DNA from 4 places in the Solwaraspora sp. WMMA2101 genome. Region 4 is predicted to be linked to each of the others. Evidence: riboswitches for the same ligand, from Rfam matches in the RefSeq annotation. Region 4 holds a riboswitch; each other region holds the start of a gene.
What was found. A riboswitch is a leader RNA that binds a small molecule or an ion and turns the genes downstream of it on or off. The one in region 4 is predicted to bind cyclic di-AMP.
Positions count from the first base shown of each region.

Region 1: linked by a shared signal. The riboswitch ahead of ACN28F_RS15940 (NlpC/P60 family protein) and the one ahead of ACN28F_RS25855 (coiled-coil domain-containing protein) in region 4 are both predicted to bind cyclic di-AMP.
Region 2: linked by a shared signal. The riboswitch ahead of ACN28F_RS07770 (C40 family peptidase) and the one ahead of ACN28F_RS25855 (coiled-coil domain-containing protein) in region 4 are both predicted to bind cyclic di-AMP.
Region 3: linked by a shared signal. The riboswitch ahead of ACN28F_RS18680 (coiled-coil domain-containing protein) and the one ahead of ACN28F_RS25855 (coiled-coil domain-containing protein) in region 4 are both predicted to bind cyclic di-AMP.

Region 1 covers NZ_JBMHMA010000006.1:3,327,337-3,331,541, forward strand. Annotated here, with positions in the region: gene dcd (dCTP deaminase) at 73-651, shown strand; gene ACN28F_RS15940 (NlpC/P60 family protein) at 786-1,817, opposite strand; cyclic di-AMP (ydaO/yuaA leader) riboswitch at 1,824-1,966, opposite strand; gene ACN28F_RS15945 (NlpC/P60 family protein) at 2,221-3,279, opposite strand; gene ACN28F_RS15950 (GOLPH3/VPS74 family protein) at 3,441-4,160, shown strand; gene ACN28F_RS15955 (VanZ family protein) at 4,126-4,205, opposite strand, start outside.
Region 2 covers NZ_JBMHMA010000006.1:1,574,516-1,578,720, forward strand. Annotated here, with positions in the region: gene ACN28F_RS07760 (DUF5753 domain-containing protein) at 1-562, shown strand, start outside; gene ACN28F_RS07765 (DUF6232 family protein) at 588-1,229, opposite strand; cyclic di-AMP (ydaO/yuaA leader) riboswitch at 1,704-1,845, shown strand; gene ACN28F_RS07770 (C40 family peptidase) at 1,856-2,818, shown strand; gene ACN28F_RS07775 (sigma-70 family RNA polymerase sigma factor) at 2,912-3,841, opposite strand.
Region 3 covers NZ_JBMHMA010000006.1:3,913,140-3,917,344, reverse strand. Annotated here, with positions in the region: gene ACN28F_RS18690 (cellulose binding domain-containing protein) at 1-719, opposite strand, end outside; gene ACN28F_RS18685 (potassium channel family protein) at 1,444-2,154, opposite strand; cyclic di-AMP (ydaO/yuaA leader) riboswitch at 2,416-2,553, shown strand; gene ACN28F_RS18680 (coiled-coil domain-containing protein) at 2,556-3,572, shown strand; gene ACN28F_RS18675 (glycoside hydrolase family 65 protein) at 3,678-4,205, opposite strand, start outside.
Region 4 covers NZ_JBMHMA010000006.1:5,453,442-5,457,646, forward strand. Annotated here, with positions in the region: gene ACN28F_RS25850 (glycosyl hydrolase) at 1-360, opposite strand, end outside; gene ACN28F_RS25855 (coiled-coil domain-containing protein) at 879-2,066, opposite strand; cyclic di-AMP (ydaO/yuaA leader) riboswitch at 2,073-2,203, opposite strand; gene ACN28F_RS25860 (cation diffusion facilitator family transporter) at 2,372-3,280, opposite strand; gene ACN28F_RS25865 (HelD family protein) at 3,400-4,205, opposite strand, start outside.

The DNA of each region.
Region 1 (4,205 bases), 2.1 Mb from region 4:
ACGCGGCGTGTCCGCCCTCGACGATTACCCCAGCCGGCGAGGTGCCCGGCCGAGGGTCGCTATGGTGTGACGATGCTCCTCTCCGACCGGGACATCGTCGCGGAGACCAAGACCGGCGGGCTCTCCCTCGAACCGTTCGAGCCTGCGCTCATCCAGCCGTCGAGCATCGACGTCCGGCTCGACCGGTACTTCCGGGTGTTCAACAACCACCTGTACACCCACATCGACCCGGCGACCCGGCAGGACGATCTGACGTCGCAGGTCGAGGTGCCCGACGGCGACCCGTTCGTGCTGCACCCCGGCGAGTTCGTGCTCGCCTCGACGCTCGAGGTCGTCTCACTCGGCGACGCACTCGCCGCCCGGTTGGAGGGCAAGTCCAGCCTGGGCCGGCTCGGGCTGCTCACCCACTCGACCGCCGGCTTCATCGACCCGGGCTTCTCCGGCCACGTCACGCTCGAACTGTCCAACGTCGCGAACCTGCCGATCAAGCTGTGGCCCGGCATGAAGATCGGCCAGCTCTGCATCTTCCGGCTGTCGTCGACCGCCGAGCATCCGTACGGGTCGTCGGTCTACGGCTCCCGCTACCAGGGACAGCGCGGACCTACCCCGAGCCGGTCCTGGCAGCAGTGGCGGACCTGGCCGACCAGCTGAGCCAGCGCGGGCAGGTAGCGAAAGACGCCCTCCCAGGCCGGGGGGAGACCTGGGAGAGCGTCTTTCTGGTGGCCGGTGCTGCCGCGCAACGGGGGGATCCGCGACATGCGCCAGGCCATGGGGAGGAGTGAGGTCTAGCCGGGCCTTCCGTAGCTGTGGATGCCGGAGCCGAGCTTGCGCATCGCGATCGGCTCGCCGGCCTGCGAGGCGTGCACGATCCAGCCGTCGCCGACGTACATTCCGACATGGGACAGGCTGTAGTAGAAGACGAGGTCGCCGGGGCGCAGCTCGTCACGGCTGATGTTCCTGGTCACCTGCCGCTGACGTGCCGCGTTGTGCGGCAGTGAGACGCCGCCCTGCCGCCAGGCGGCCAGGGTCAACCCGGAACAGTCGTAACCGCTCGGGCCGGCGGATCCCCAGATGTACGGCTTGCCGATCTGCGCGCAGGCGAAGGTGACCGCCTTTCCGGCGGCTCCCCCCGGGTAGGTCGCCGGGCAGGGTGCCGGGCGCAGCGAGCCCAGGCTGGTGGACGATCCGTACGCCTGCAGTCGCAGCTCCTGGAGCCGGTCGACCTCGGCGTCGATCTCCTTGGCCTTCGCGGACAGCTGCGCCTCGGTGCTGGTCAACTCGACGATCAGTTGGTCCAGCGGAGCTTTCTCCGCGGCGTACTTCTCCTTGAGGTCGACCACGGCCTGGACGTCGCGGGCCTGCCGGCGGGCGAACTGGTCGAGCAGTTCCAGCTGGTCGGCGAGGTGGGTCGGCTTGCCGCTGGTCAGGATCGCGCTGAACGCCGACGGGCTGCCGCCCTTGTACGACCGGGCGGCGAACTCGCTGACCCGGTCCATCGCGAGGTCGATCTGGACCTGCAGCGGTTGGATCTTCTTCTGCAGCGCCTCGGCCTGCTTCTTCTTGGCTGTGAGGTCCTGCCGTACGGCGTTGTGCCGTTCGATGGTGGGCTCCAGCTCGGCCCAGACCTCGTCGATCTGCGCTTCGATCTCCGCCACGGTCTGTTGCGCCTGGGCGGGTGCGGGTGCGCCGGTCAGCAGCAGGCCGATGCTGGCGGTGACGGCGATCGCGCCCCGGAGGAGGCGTCGACGGGTGTTCCGGACTGTCCGGAGGTGGTCCTGGTCGGACCATCCGGATCGCCGAGGGGCTGTCGTAGCCACCAGGACTCCTTCTCCCCAGACCGCCTACCGGGTTAGCTGACGGGTTCGGGCGGAAAGGAGACGCCCTACCACAGACGACGCTGTGGATTCACCCCGGTTCCGTGGGTCCCCGGCTCGCCGTGTCGCTGACGATTTGGCGGTGTCAGGCCGAGGTCAACCGGGCTGGTTGACGTCCTCCCGACTCGACGATCCCCAAGGGTAGAGAGGGCCGTTCTCGTCACGCAAGCGAGGTGACTACTCATTTCTCAACGTACTCGATCGATTGCTAGTCGTATATCACCCGCCGTCGTTCACGCGTTCGAAGAACAGGGTCCAGCCGGTCCGAAAGTGCCGGTCCGGACGATCGATGATCGCCGACCGCCCCGCACTTTCGGACCGTACCGGCCGACGTTGACCTGCACGTTCAGCCGACGCGCTTGAATCCGACCACCGGCATGTTGTCGATATTCTCCATTTGCACGGGTTGTCCCGGACGTGGCGCGTGCACCATCATGCCGTTGCCAATGTAGAGACCTACGTGACGCAGATCACTGAAGAAAAAGACAAGATCACCTGGGCGCGCCTCCGACCGACTGACCGTCGAACCCTGGTTCCACTGCGCGCCGGTGAAGTGGGTCAGCCCGACACCCGCACTCGCCCACGCGTACTGCGTCAGACCTGAGCAGTCGAACGCGTTAGGACCGGTGGCACCCCAGACGTACGGCTTGCCGATCTGCGCGCACGCCGTACCGACCGCGACCCCCGCCGCCCCGCCGACCGATGCGGCCGGGCACGGCCCGGACGCCCCGGAACCGCCCGTGAAACCGGTGGTCCGGTACGCGGCCAGCCGCGCCTGCTCCAGCCTGTCGATCTCGGCGTCGATCGTCTTGCGCTTGTCGGCCAGCTCCTCGTCCTGCGCCTTCTGCTGCGCGATCAGCTCGTCGAGCGCCTGCCGCTCGGCAAGGTAGCGGTCGCGGGTCTCGATCACCGTCGCGATCTGCTGCTGACGCCGCTTGGAGATCCGGTCCAGCACCAGCAGCTGATCAGCGAGACTGGTCGGCGAACCGGTCTTCAGCAACGCGTTGAGTTCGCTCGACGGACCGGTGCGGTAGTAGCTGTTGGCCACCTCGCCGATCTCGTCAGCGGCAAGACTGGCCTGCAACGACAGTGGCGCGATCCGCTTGTCGAGTTCAGCGGCCTTTTTCTGGTTGGCCTTGAGTTCGCTGCGAACTTTGTTGTACTGCTCGATCACCGGTTCCAGCTTCAGCCACTGGGCGTCCAGTTCGGCTTCGATCTCCGCCAGAGAGGGTTGGGCGGCCACCGGGGCAGCCGGCCCCACGACCGCGGTCAGGACGAGCAGCAGGGCGACGACACCACGCCCGACAATGGGCGAAAACTTCTTTGAGTCACCAGATAGAAACTTAAAGTAATCACCTGTGCGCGTACGGGTGAGCACACGTGCCATTGGCAGCGACTCCTTCATGAACGATCGCCGGGGCCTCCCGGGCGGGGGAAACGGAGGCCGACATTCGCAGCGGTCGGTGCACCACCCTATTGGAAGGATGCGCATTCGCTCAAGGCTGGAGATCCACCCACCGCACCACATGACCGGCAGCGTCCATCCGATCACGCTAGCGTGACACGATGACGACACTCAGCCTTCCCGAAGAGTTGGTGCTCCTGGGTCACGACGACTCCGGCACCGTACTGATCGCCACCGACGACCTCGACCACGGCGTCGCCGGCGCCGTACTGTGCGACCTCGCCGCGACCGGCCACCTCGACCTCGACGTCGACGGCCGGGTCACCGCAGGCGGCGAACGCGCACCCGACCCGCTCGGCACCGACCCGTTGCTCGAGGCCACCTGGCGCAGAATTCACGCAGCGGCCCGGCAACCGCCGGAACACTGGGTGACCGCCCTCGCACCCGGGCTGGTCGACCGGGTGCTCGACACGCTCACCGAGGCCGGCCTGCTCCGGCGTGAGCAGGGTCGGGTGCCGATCCTGCGGCGTACCCGCTACCCGACGCCGGACGGCACGACCCCGGAGCCCGAGACCGAGGCACGGCAACGGCTCCTGACCGCCCGCCGGGGCAACGGACCGGTCGGTGCCCGCACCGCCGCGCTGGCCGGGCTCCTCGACGCCCTCGACGCGCTGCGGATCCTCGGGCACACCGACGCGCAAGCCGCCGGTACAGACACCGGTACGGACGGTGGCGCCGCGGACTGGCCTCAGCGGTGCCTGGCCCGGTACCCGTCGGTGGAGTGGGCGGTGGCCGCCACCCGTACCGTGCTCGACGAGCGCCGGGGCAGGATCGCGCGCGGTGTGTTCATCGCGACGAACGTCGCGAGCGGCGGGAGCTGACCGGCCCGGAGCCGACCACCCGCCAGCCCACCGCCACGACCCCGC
Region 2 (4,205 bases), 3.9 Mb from region 4:
GGAGGCCGAGGCTTCGGCGCTGCAGTACTTCCAGCCGATCAGCTTCCCCGGCCTGCTGCAGACCGAGGAGTACGCGCGGGCGGTGATCCCCGCCGACGGCCCGCACCACGTACCGGCCGAGGAGATCGAGGGTCGGGTACAGATCCGGATGGCCCGCCAGCACGCGGTGCTGGACGGTGCCGACCCGCCCCGCATCGAGGTGATCCTCGACGAGGCCGCGCTCCGTCGGATGACCGGCGGTCGGCGCATTCTGCGCGAGCAGCTGCGCCACGTGGCGAAGATGTGCGCCGCCCCGCACGTCTCGGTCCGGGTGCTGCCCTTCGCCGCGGGCAGCAACACCGTCCTCGGCCCGTTCGTCATCCTGCACTTCGCCGATCAGGCCGACGCCGACGTGGTCTACGTGGAGAGCGCGCTGGTCGAGGAGGTCATCGACCGGGCCGGCGAGGTCCGGTCGTACCAGCATGTCTTCGATCGACTCCGCGCGGAGGCGCTGTCCGCCAACGAATCGGTGGCGATGCTGCTCGACCTCGCCCGGCAGTTGGACGAGGACATTGCGGGCTGACCGGCGGCGGGGGCCGCCGGCCGGCTCACCGCTGGTCGGGCACCCAGGGCTCGATCGTCACCGGCTCGGACAGGCCGGCCAGCCGCGACATCTCCCGGGCCCGCATCAACGCCCGGCTCACCTGCCCGTACTGGCGTTCCTCGTCGGTGCTGAACAGCAGGACCAGCAGGCCCTCGTGTCGGCCCCAGAGCTCGTAGGACCGTGGCCGTACCTTGTCGCCGAGCCAGCCGAGGCCGACCGGGACGAACGCCGCCACCAGCATCGCGAAATAGGCAGCAGCGCTGACCTCGGCGAGCCCCTGGGTGAAGCCGATGGTCACCGCGATCGCCGAGAGGATGACGACGGTCACTGCCACCAACCGCCCGGTCAGCCGGTCCCGGGCGCCACGGGCGGTACGCAGTTCGGTGAGGTCCCGGATCGCGAACCGACGCCCGGCGACGACGAACCAGTCGGCGGTGACGCAGATGCCGGGCTGGCGGTAGAAGGTCGGCCCAGCGGCGGCGGGTCGGGTGACCGGGGCGCCGGGTGCCGCGCCACGGGCGGGCGATCGGCGCCCGGGTGTCCGGGGGATCAACGGTGTCGTGGTGCTGCTGCGGTCGCCCGGCCGGGCGGCCCGGCGAAGGGTCGGGGATCCGCGTAGTGGCGGGGTCCGGCGGGTGGCACGCATCGGCTGCCTCCGAAGGTCGGGTACGGCACTGACCTTGCGCGTCCATTGTGCAAACGGCGAGCTACTCGATGGAAGATACGCATTCTGCCACCTAGCTGATTGACGTACGGCAGGACGCTTCCTGGACTCCGATACGACACTTTTGTTCTTATTTACCCTAGTGGATGCCCACCAGCAACCGCGTAGAGCGACTTATCGAGCATTTCGCCCAGTCGATCGAAACCTGGCGCCCGGTCACCGTGCGACCACCTCGCGAAGCCACCCGATTCGCCATTGCATGACGCAGCGCCACTGTGCACTACATTCTGTGACTATCGGCGCCACTCCACCATGGTCGATGCCACGGATCACGACGAGCGAGGGTTTCCGCGAGCAACCGTTGCGGCTAGGTTAGATTCGCTGGTCCGGTTACCAGTCACCGACCCCGGTGACGCCGGCCCGGTGCCGCCGAATCACCATCCGGCAATCACTGAAAGTAGTTGTTCGGTGATCGCATGGTGGTGACCCGGGGACCCACCGAGCACGTCTGGGGTGAATCCGCGTGTCACACGCGGTAGGGCGACACCTTCCCGCCCGAATCCGTCAGCTAACCCGGTAGGCGGCGTGGGAAGAAGGGTTCTGCGTTCTTGTCAACAGCGCGGATTCTGCTGCGTACCCTCGTGCTGGCCGGCGTGACCGCCGGGCTGGTGGTTCCGGCCGTCGCCGTCTCCGCCCAGCCCTCGGTCAGCGAACTCACGCAGCAGATCAACAAGGAATCCGAGGAACTGGCCAAGGTCGTCGAGTCGTACAACCGGCTCACCGAGGAGTCCAAGACCACCCGGGCGGCGGTCGAGGAGCTCGACACCAAGCTGGGTCCACTGCAGGACGAACTCGCCCGGGCCGAGGTCGAGGTCGGGCAGATCGCCATCACCGCCTACAAGTCCGGCGGGCTGAGCACCGCCAGCGCGCTGCTCGACAGCGGCTCGTCGGACGGTTTCCTGGACCGGCTGGGCACCCTCGACCACCTCGCGCGGGACCGTCAGCAGCGGCTCAGCAACTTCACCAGCACCCAGGCGACGTACCTGGCTGAGCAGGAGAAGCTGCAGGCGACGCTCGCCAAGCAGGAAGCCCAGGCCAAGGAGCTCGCCGACCGCAAGAAGTCCATCGAAGCCGACATCGACAAGCTGATGGACAAGCGGGAGGAGGCCTACGGTGCGGCGACCGAGTCCGGCTCGTCGTACACCGGGACGATCCCGTCGGTCGCCGGCGCCGCCGGCGTCGCGGTCGAGTTCGCGTACGGCGCCATCGGCAAGCCGTACGTGTGGGCGTCCAGCGGGCCGAACGGCTACGACTGCTCCGGTCTGACCCTGGCTGCCTGGCGGGCCGCAGGCAAGAGCCTGCCGCACAACGCCGCCATGCAGTGGGACCGGGTCGCCAAGATCAACCGTGGCGACCTGGCACCGGGCGACCTGGTGTTCTACCGGAACCTCGCACACGTCGCCCTGTACGTCGGCGACGGCAAGGTCATCCACGCACCGACGTTCGGCCAGCCCGTCCAACTGGCCAGCGTGGACATGATGGCACCGTACGGGTACGGCCGGGTGCGCTGACCGACCGGCACCGACACGAGGGCCCGGCATCCGCTTACGGATGCCGGGCCCTCGTCGTCACAGGGGACCGTGGTCGTGGCAGCGACCGACCGGTCAGGCCGCCTGCAGCCCCTCGGCCCGGGCCAGCTCACGCAGCCGGCCGAGGGCCTGGATCTCCAGCTGGCGGATGCGCTCGCGGGACAGCGAGAACCGCGAGGCGACCTCGGTGAGCGAATGCTCCCGGCCGTCCTCCAGCCCGTAGCGGGCCCGCATGATGCCGGCGGACCGGTCGTCGAGGTGGTTCAGCAGGCCCTCGATGCGCTGGCGCTCCAACCCGGTCAGCACGATGTCCTCCGGCGACGGCGCGTCGCTGTCGGCCACCAGGTCACCGAGGTTGGTGTCACCGTCGTCGCCGACCGGGGTGTCCAGCGAGACGGTGTCCTGCGACCAGCGGACCAGCTCGTGCACCCGCTCGACCGGCACTCCGAGCGATGCCGCGATCTGCTCCGGCTCCGGATCCGAGCCGAGCTCCCGGGTGAGTTGGCGGGCGACGTTGCGCATCCGGTTGACGTCCTCGACCAGGTGCACCGGCAGCCGGACGGTCCGCTCCTGCTGCGCGATGGCCCGACTGATCGCCTGCCGGATCCACCAGGTGGCGTAGGTGGAGAACTTGAAGCCGCGCTCGTAGTCGAACTTCTCGACCGCCCGGACCAGACCGGTGTTGCCCTCCTGGATCAGATCCAGCATCGGCATCCCGGACCGGACGTAGCGGCGGGCGATCGACACCACCAGCCGCAGGTTGGCCCGGATGAACAGGTCCTTGGCCCGCTCACCCTCGATGACCAGCCGCTCCAGCTCCTCGCGGCTGACCCCGGCCCGCGGGGTGCCCTCCTCGAGCAGGTGCTCGGCGTACAGCCCGGCCTCGATCGCCTTGGACAGCTCGACTTCCCGGGCCGCGTCGAGCAGCGGCGTACGGGAGATCTCATGCAGGTAGACGCCAACGAGGTCCCGCTCCTCGGCCACCTCGTCGGTCCGCAAAGCCATCGTCTTCTCCACGTTGCTCACGGTCCCCTCGTTAACCCCACTTGCCCTGGCACCTGCGATGCGCATCTCCATCAGCCTCTCCCCCGTCACGTCGCCACCGACCGGCGTACCCGGATGTGCGGGTCCCGCCGAACGATGCCGACACCTGCACAACAGATAAGACGCGTCAGGGATTCCGTCTCGTGAGTCGAAGCTGACACGATTGCCTGAGTAATTGCTGTGAGCAGGATTGATGTTTCCTGCCAGGCACCTCGGTCGCGCCGTCGCGACGGGTCTGCCCATGGTGCGTTTCGCGGAGGTCCGCGGCCTTTCGCGGGCCCGCACGAGAGCATGACGCCGGACGCGGCGCCGGCATTCCCGTCAC
Region 3 (4,205 bases), 1.5 Mb from region 4:
GGCGCGGACAGCGGCGAGCTGTTGCCGGCGTCGTCGTGGGCCCGTACCGCGAAGGTGTAGCTGGTGCCGGGCTGCAGGCCGCCGACCCGGGCGGTCGGACCGGTCGGCGGGTGCTGCGGAGCGGTGGCCACCCGGGTGGTCGAGCCGTCGGGGTGCACCCGCAGCACCTCGTACCAGGCGACGTAGACGTTGTCGGTGGACGGCTGCCAGCGCAGGGTGACCGCGTCGGTGCCGGTCTGGGTGGCGGTCAGGCCGGTGGGGGCGGTGGGTGCCTGGTCGTCGCCGGGCGGCATGGTCAGTCGCAGGCCGGGGCTCGTCGGCGACCGGTTGCCGGCGGCGTCGCGTGCGGCCACCCAGAACTGGTACGTCCGTGACGGCTGCAGGCCGACGATGGTGATCTCGTTGACCGGGCTGGTCTTGATGATGATGTAGTCGGCCTGCATCTGGGCGATCTCGTAGCCGGTGACCGCGACGTCGTCGGTGGCGGCGGTCCAGGTGAGGGTGACCTGGTCCGTGCTGATGGCGGCGACGGTCGGGGCACCGGGGGTGGTGGGCGCCTCGGTGTCGGCGCCGGTCGCGGCGCTCGCACTCGCCGCCGGCAGGGCGGGACCGAGCAGTACGGCGGCGAGCAGGACGCCCAGCCGTCGGGCGGCCCGGGGGCGACGGCTGCCGTCGCGGTGGGCTGCGCGATCCGACGGCGGCGGTGGCACAGTGGTCACGGGTGACTCGCTTTCGGTGCGGGCACCGGCGGACGAACCAGCGCCAGGACATCCATGGTCAACGATGCATGTCGCGGGGCGCCATCCGCCGTCCGGTGACAGTTCCGCCGTGCGGGCCCCGGCCGGACCACTGTGAGCTGGGACACCGTCGACCGGCGGCCCCGGACGATTGTCGATGCCCGCACGGCGCTGCCGCCGATCCCGACCGCGACCGGGCCAGGCAGCCACGACAGCTCCATACACAACGAAGCCTGCCGATGCATCGGCAGGCTGCGCAGGACAGTTGGACGCAGCGGCGTCGCGGTCCTGACTTGTCGGCGATTCCACGTCGTAACAATCGAGGACTAGCGTGGGGACGGGGAGGGCAACCCCCGTCCCCACCATCAGTTACTGACACGCACGAGCGGTTTGGCGTCCAGGTCGTGCGTGACGCGCGGGAGCCGGGCCACGCGAGTGGCTCTGGTTCCACCTCCTCTCGACAGGCGGTGCGTGGCTGGCGGCGGAGTCCGGGCTGGCCCGCCGCCAGCCCAAGGGCTGAGCGGTCGGCGAAGCGCTGCGAACAGCGCCACGCCGCGCGTCGGTACAGTGTTCCGGGTGCACATCCATCAATGGAAGCGCTCCCATGGGAGGACTGTAGCCTGAGTCACGAGTTTGCGAAAGTCCAGAGGCTGATCAGCTCACGAAATGAAGGCGTGACGAGACGGTTACGCCCAGGATCCCAGGGTCAACCGCCGAACCGCTGCACGTCCGCGGTCGGCCCGGCGACGATCAGCAGCGCGTCCGGCGGGATCACCGAGTCCGGTACGGCGTACCGCAGATGCTGGTCACGCTCCTTGATGCCGACGACGGTGATGCCGTACCGCTGCCGCAGCCGGGCCTGCGCCAGGGTCTGACCCGCGCTGTCCGCCGGGGCGCACACCTTGGCGATCGCGAAGCCGTCGTCGAACTCGATGAAGTCGAGCATCCTGCTGGCCAGCAGGTGCGCGACCCGGTCCCCCATGGTGGCCTCCGGAAAGATCACGTGGTGGGCACCGACCGAGGCGAGGATCCGGCCGTGCTTGGCGGTGATCGCCTTCGCCCAGATCTCCGGCACGCCGATCTCGGTCAGCGACACGACGGTCAGGATGCTGGCCTCGATGTCGGCGCCGATGCCGACGACCGCGCACGGGTAGTCGGCGACCCCGAGGTGCCGCAGCGACTCTTCGTCGGTGGGATCCGCCTCCACCGTCCGGGGCAGCCGGTCGGACCAGCGCTGCACCCGGCGGGGATCGCCGTCGATGCCGAGCACCCGGTGACCGAGCCGGCACAGCGACAGCGCCACCTGCCCACCGAATCGACCCAGGCCGATGACGGCCACGCTGTCGTCAGTGACGCCGTCGCCGGCCGCACCGACCGGGGACGGATCGGCAGCCGTCAGGAACGGGTCGTCTGTCATCAGGGAATCCATCCGGAGATTATTTCCTACTTTCGGCTTCTATGGCATTTTAGGCAGTTCCATCCCCCGACCACGGCACTATCGACCCAGCCGGCCGCGACATGCCGTAGGCCCGCCGACGCAGAAAGTGGACATTACCTAAAGTCGTTGTCCAGTAACGGAATTCTCCCTGGTCAACGACGGTCGTCGAGGTGTTGTCGCCGGTCACCGATCCGGTAAGCTTGCCGGCGGTCTCCGCCAGGCGGCACCCACCGGTGCCGGCGGTGACCGCCGCCTAATCGTCCTTCGGGGTGAGCCGGGGAACCACGTTTCCACCGGGGTGAATCCGCGACGTCGCGGTAGGGATCGTTCCGTCCCGAACCCGTCAGCTAACTCGGTCGGCGGCCAAGGAAAGGAACAGGATGACCGCACCCCTATACCGGCGGGTTCCGTTCACCGCCGCACTGGCCGCCGTGACCACCCTGCTCGCCGGCCTCGTCGTCGCCACCCCGGCCGCCGCCCAGGACCCCTCGGACGAGGGCGCGCAGCCACTGCTCAGCGACGTCATCGAGTCGACCAACCGAGGCTTCGTCGAAGCAAAGGCCGCCGTCGAGGAGTCCCGCAAGCGGCAACTTCAGCTCAACCTCGAACTGGAGAAGGTGGAGGAACGTCTGGAGGCACTCACCCCGCAGATCGGCGAGGTCGCCTCCAATTCGTACCGTCTCGGCCGGATCACCCCGGTGATGGTGCTGCTCAACAGCGCCAGCCCGGACGACCTGCTGGACCGGGCCGAAGGCCTGGACATGATCGCCATGCACGACAACAAGCGGGTCCGCGAGCTCAACGAGGCCCGTGAACAGGCCGCCCGGGCCGTCGCGGCGATCGAGGCCGAGGTGACCCGCGAGGAACAGCAGCTCGAGGTGATGTCCCGCCAGAAGAAGGAGGCGGAGAAGGCCCTGCAGCTGGTCGGCGCGGTCGCCACCAACGGGTTCGTCTCGGCCACCTCGCCGGTCGCCGCGCAGGCACCCCGCAACGCGAACGGTTCCTGGCCGTCCGAGTCGTGCAGCCTGGACGACCCCACCACGAGCGGCTGCATCACCCCCCGCACCATGCACGCGCTCAACGAGGCCAAGAAGGCCGGCTTCACCCGCTTCGTCTCCTGCTTCCGACCCGGTGGCCCGTTCGAGCACCCGAAGGGCCGGGCCTGTGACTTCTCCATGCAGTCCAGCGGCTTCGGCGGCGACGCCACCGGCGACGCCCGGCTCTACGGCAACAACCTGACCGCGTTCCTGGTCCGCAACGCCGACAAACTCGGCATCCTCTACGTGATCTGGTACCGCCAGTTCTGGTCACCGACGACAGGCTGGAGCTCCTACAGCGGCGCCGGCGGCGACCCGAGCAGCGACCACACCAACCACGTGCACCTGTCCCTGCTCTGAGTGCCCGCGCGCCGGTCAGTCAGGACGGCTGGCCGGCGCGCGAAGCGTCGGGCCCCGCGGCCCGGTGCGGGGTCGCGTCGGACCCCGCGGCCGGTGCGGGGTCAGTCAGTCGGTACGGGCCGACCGGCGCACCGGGGAGCGGCCCGCCGGCTGCTGCGGCGGCGGGCCCGCCGCCCCGGCCGGCGCGATCGCCCGGGTGACCGGCTTGTCGGCGGCGACGGTGATCGCCTCACCGTGGTGCGTCAGCTCGATCGTCGCGTTCGGATCCACGTCGCGTAGCGCATAGGTCACCTCGTCGCGCCCGACGGACACCCGCAGCCGCATGCCCCGCCACATCATGGCGAACTCGAGCCGGTTGATCCGCTGCGGCAACCGGGGGGCGAAGGAGAGCTCCCCGGCGTGGTCGCGCATCCCGCCGAACCCGGCCACCAACGCCAGCCACGCCCCGGCCAGCGCCGCGACGTGGATGCCGTCACGGGTGTTGCGGTTGATGTCGTGCAGGTCCATCAACGCGGCCTCGCCCAGGTAGTCGTGGGCGAGCTCCAGGTGACCGGTCTCGGCCGCGATCACCGCCTGGGTGCAGGCCGACAACGAGGAGTCCCGCACCGTACGCCGCTCGTAGTAGGCGAAGTT
Region 4 (4,205 bases):
CCCGAGCCCACCGGAGGCCGGCTGGAACGACATCGGGTGGGCGTGCAGCGGATCGGAGTACGCGCAGTTGTAGCGCTTGAACAGCAGCGACGACCACCAGTCGTTGGTGGGTACCGCACCGGTAGGCGCGTTGCCGGTCACGTACTGCCGGGGGTTGGCGGAGATGTTGCCGCAGGCGGTCGGGGCGGCGGCACCGGCCGGGCGGGTGGTGGTGTAGCTGCCGGCGCCGACGGTGGCGGCGTCGGCGGTGCGCAGCACGCCGAAGTTCAGTCCGGCGGCTGCCAGCGCCGTCACGGTGGTGGCTGCCAGGATCCGGCGCGGCGTGCGGCTTCGGCGCCCGCCTCGGATCGACAGTGTCATGGTGCCTCCGGTCAGATCGGGCGTAGTCCAAGATCACAAACTGTTTCACGCCCATTAATGAATTATTGCCAGGAGGTCACCAGAGACCTGGCCCTGCTGTCAATATCCGGACATGAACTTTCGTGAATCAGGTAGGCGTCGGCTGTTCCGGTTGACAGCCGCACGGGTTGCTCGTTACCTTCGTGAGAGCGCTCTCACAGCCTCCTTGGCTCCGACAACACGGGGTAGGGTCGGGGTGACGGTGAGCTGAAAGAGCGCTCTCACTGATTGTCCGGTGTCGTTGCCGGCCGGAACGCCGGTCGGCGTCGGCGCTTTTCGCAATCAGTCCATTCGTTATCAGTCCATTCGTTGTGCCCGCATACCGCCGATGCCATTTGCCGACCATTGGGTCGCGGATCGAGTCGGCGCATCGCGCGGGCTGAGTCGGCAGGTCGGCCGGGCCGAGCCGGCGCATCGCGCGGGCCGGGACACGACGACGGCGGCCACCGTTCGGTGACCGCCGTCGTTCGGGGGAGGAATCAGTACACGGACAGGTGAACGTGGTTGGTGTGGTCGCTCGACGGGTCGCCGCCGGCACCGCTGTACGCCTTCCAGCCACTGCTGGGCAGCCAGATCCGCTTGAACCAGATCACGTAGAGCACGCCGAGCCGGTCGGCGTTGGCGATGTAGTAGTTGGCCAGGTTGTCGCCGTAGGTCTTGTCCCCGCCGCTGGCGACCCCGCCGAAGCCGTTGGGCTGGGCGGCGAAGTCGCACGCCCGGCCCTTCGGGTGCTCACCCGAGCCGCCGTTGCGGAAGCAGGAGACATAGCGGGTGAAGCCGGCGGCCTTGGCCTGGTTGAGCGCGTGCAACGTACGCGGGGTGATGCAGCCGGAGGTGGTCGGGTCGTCGACGTTGCAGGACTCGCTCGGCCAGGAGCCGTTCGCGTTGCGAGGTGCCGGCGTCGCCGACGCGCTGGCCGACCCGGAGCCCGACGATCCGGAGCCCGACGATCCGGAGCCCGACGATCCGGAGCCCGACGATCCGGAGCCCGACGATCCGGATCCGGAGCTGTTCGCCGCTTCGCGTTCGGCCTGCTCACGGGCCTGCTCCTCAGCGGCGACGGCCACCGCGAGGGCCCGTTCGGCCTGCTTCTTGCGCTGATCCATGATGGTCAGCTGCTTGCGCTGCTCGCGGATCTCGTTCTCGATGGCCGCCTTCGACCGGGTCACCTGGTCGCGGGTGCGGTACAGCTCGCGCAGCTGCTTCTCCTCGTTGGCGGTCACCGCGCTCAACGCGGCGGCGCGGTCGAGGAAGCCTTCCGGCGAGGTGCTGTTCAGCAGCGCAGAGACCGGACCGAGCCGGCCGTTGCGGTACGCACGGTCGACGAGCTGACCGACGTTGGTGTTGCGGACCTCGAGTTCGGTCTCGACCTCGGCCAGCCGTGCGGTGAGCTGCTTCTGCCGCTTGCCGGAGTTGTCGAGCGCGGCCTTGGCGTCGATCCAGCCGCGCGAGGCCGCGTCGAGCTCCTTGCGCAGACTCGGGGTGCCGCCTTCGTCGTCGGAGCCGGCGGGAGCGTAGGCGGGTAGCGCGGCACCGGCCGGCACCGGGGCACCGACCGGCGCTCCGGTGACGGCGATCAGGATCGCGGCCAGCGGCACCAGGCGGGCAAAGCGGTTCTTCCGCCCCGGCGTCGCGCGCCGGGGTCGTTCGGGGAGCGGGTACGTCACCGTGCAGGTTCCTTCCGTCAGCCGCCGACCGGGTTAGCTGACGGGTTCGGGACGGAAGATCCCTACCGCTGACGCGGATGCACCCCAGGAACGTGGTTCCCCGGCTCGCCGTACAGGCGATTAGGCGACGGCCTTCGCGGGCGCCGGAGGGGCGCCGCCCGGACGAAGACCGAGGCCGAGGCTACCGGTCCGGTCGCCATCTGTCGCGAGATCGATGAACATATTATGTCTAGATAAATCGGAAATAAAGGTATATCGCCGTTGTTTGCGTCGCGGGAAGGTCACGAAACTTAAGCGTCCGCTAATCACCAGTCCGTCGGTCCGCAGGGGTCCGCAGGCGACAATGGCTCGACTTGCAGCGTTGCGTGATCGATTCCGAACTCTTCGTGCAGGGCCCGCCGGGCGTCGCGCAGCACCCCGCCGACCTCGGCACCGGCCACGGTGGCCAGATGCGCCGAGACCACCTCCATCCCCTGGGTGAGGGTCCACACGTGCAGGTCGTGCACGTCGCACACGCCCGGCACGGCGGCCAGGCGGGCCCTGACCCGGGGCACGTCGACGTGCTCCGGCGCGGCCTGGACCAGCACCCGCACCGCGGAGCGGGCCAGCCGCCAGGTCCGGGGCAGGATCAGCGCCCCGACGGCGACGGCGACCACCGGGTCGGCGTACCACCAGCCGGTGGTGGCGATCACCAGGGCCGCCACGATCACCCCGACCGAGCCGAGCAGATCGCCGAGCACCTCCAGATAGGCGCCCCGGACGTTGAGGCTCTCCTTGGCGCCGGCGCGCAGCAGCCCGAACGCGACCAGGTTGGCGACCAGGCCCGCCACCGCCACCGCCAGCATCGGGCCGGCGGGCACCGGCTCCGGGTCGGCGAACCGGCGGACCGCCTCGACCATGACGTAGCCGGCGACCCCGGCGAGTAGCGCCGCGTTCGCCAGGGCGGCGAGCACCTCGAGCCGGTAGAGGCCGAAGGTGCGCTGCGGATCGTCGGACGCGCGACGGCCGGCGGCGATCGCGGCCAGCGCCATGCCGATGCCGAGAACGTCGGTGAACATGTGCCCGGCGTCGGAGAGCAGCGCCAGGGAGCCGGTGAGCAGCGCGGCCACCGCCTCGACGACCATGAAGACCGCCAGCAGGACGAACGCGATCCACAGCCGCCCGTAGTGTCGCTGCCCGGCGGTGCCCGCTCCGTGATCGTGTCCCGCGCCCATCCCGGTCACCTTCCGTCGCCCGGTGCCCCGACCGAAGACTAATGCCCACATAGCGATATGTGCAACAGATGACCGGGCGGCGCCCACCACCCCCGCCGGGAGCCGCCGGAGCAGGCCCGTCAGCCGCCGCCCGGCACCGGATCGACGGTCACCAACCGTTGGGTCGCCCGGGACAGCGCCACGTACAACGTCCGTACGCCCGCTGCCGACTCGGCACGGATCTCCGCTCCCGCGACCAGCACCACGCCGTCGTACTCCATGCCCTTGGCCTGCAGACTCGACACGACCTGCAGACGTGGGTCGGTCAGCTCGGTGGCCAGCCAGCCGGCGACCTCGTCGCGTCGGGCCACCGCGGCGATCACCCCCACCGTCCCCTCCACCTCGGCGAGCAGCGCGGTGGCCGCCCGGCGGACCGCCGCCGGCAGTGCGGCGACGTCGACCTGCTCGCGGCGCGGCGGCACCCCGGTCGAGCGCACCGCCGTCGGCAGCACGGCGTCCGGGGCGACGGTACGGATCACCTCCGCCGCCAGCTCGAAGATCTCCGCCGGGTTGCGGTAGTTGGTGGTCAACTGGAACTCCTGCCGGGGCCGACGACCCAACGCCCGGTCGCGGGCCTGAGCCAGCTCGCCGGGATCCCCGGTCCACGCCGTCTGCGCCGGATCCCCGACCACCGTCCACGACGCGAGCCGCCCCCGACGGCCGATCATCCGCCACTGCATCGGCGAGATGTCCTGTGCCTCGTCGACCACCACGTGGGCGTACTCCCGGTAGTCCACCGGCCGTTCCCGCGCCGCCGCCCGCGCGGCCCGTTCCCGGTCGACGAAGGTCGTCACCTCTCGTACCCCACCGGCGAGCCGGAACGGATCCTGCTGGCGGCGCTTGGGCTGCGGCGGTCGACCGAGCAGCTCGGCCAACTCGTCGAGCA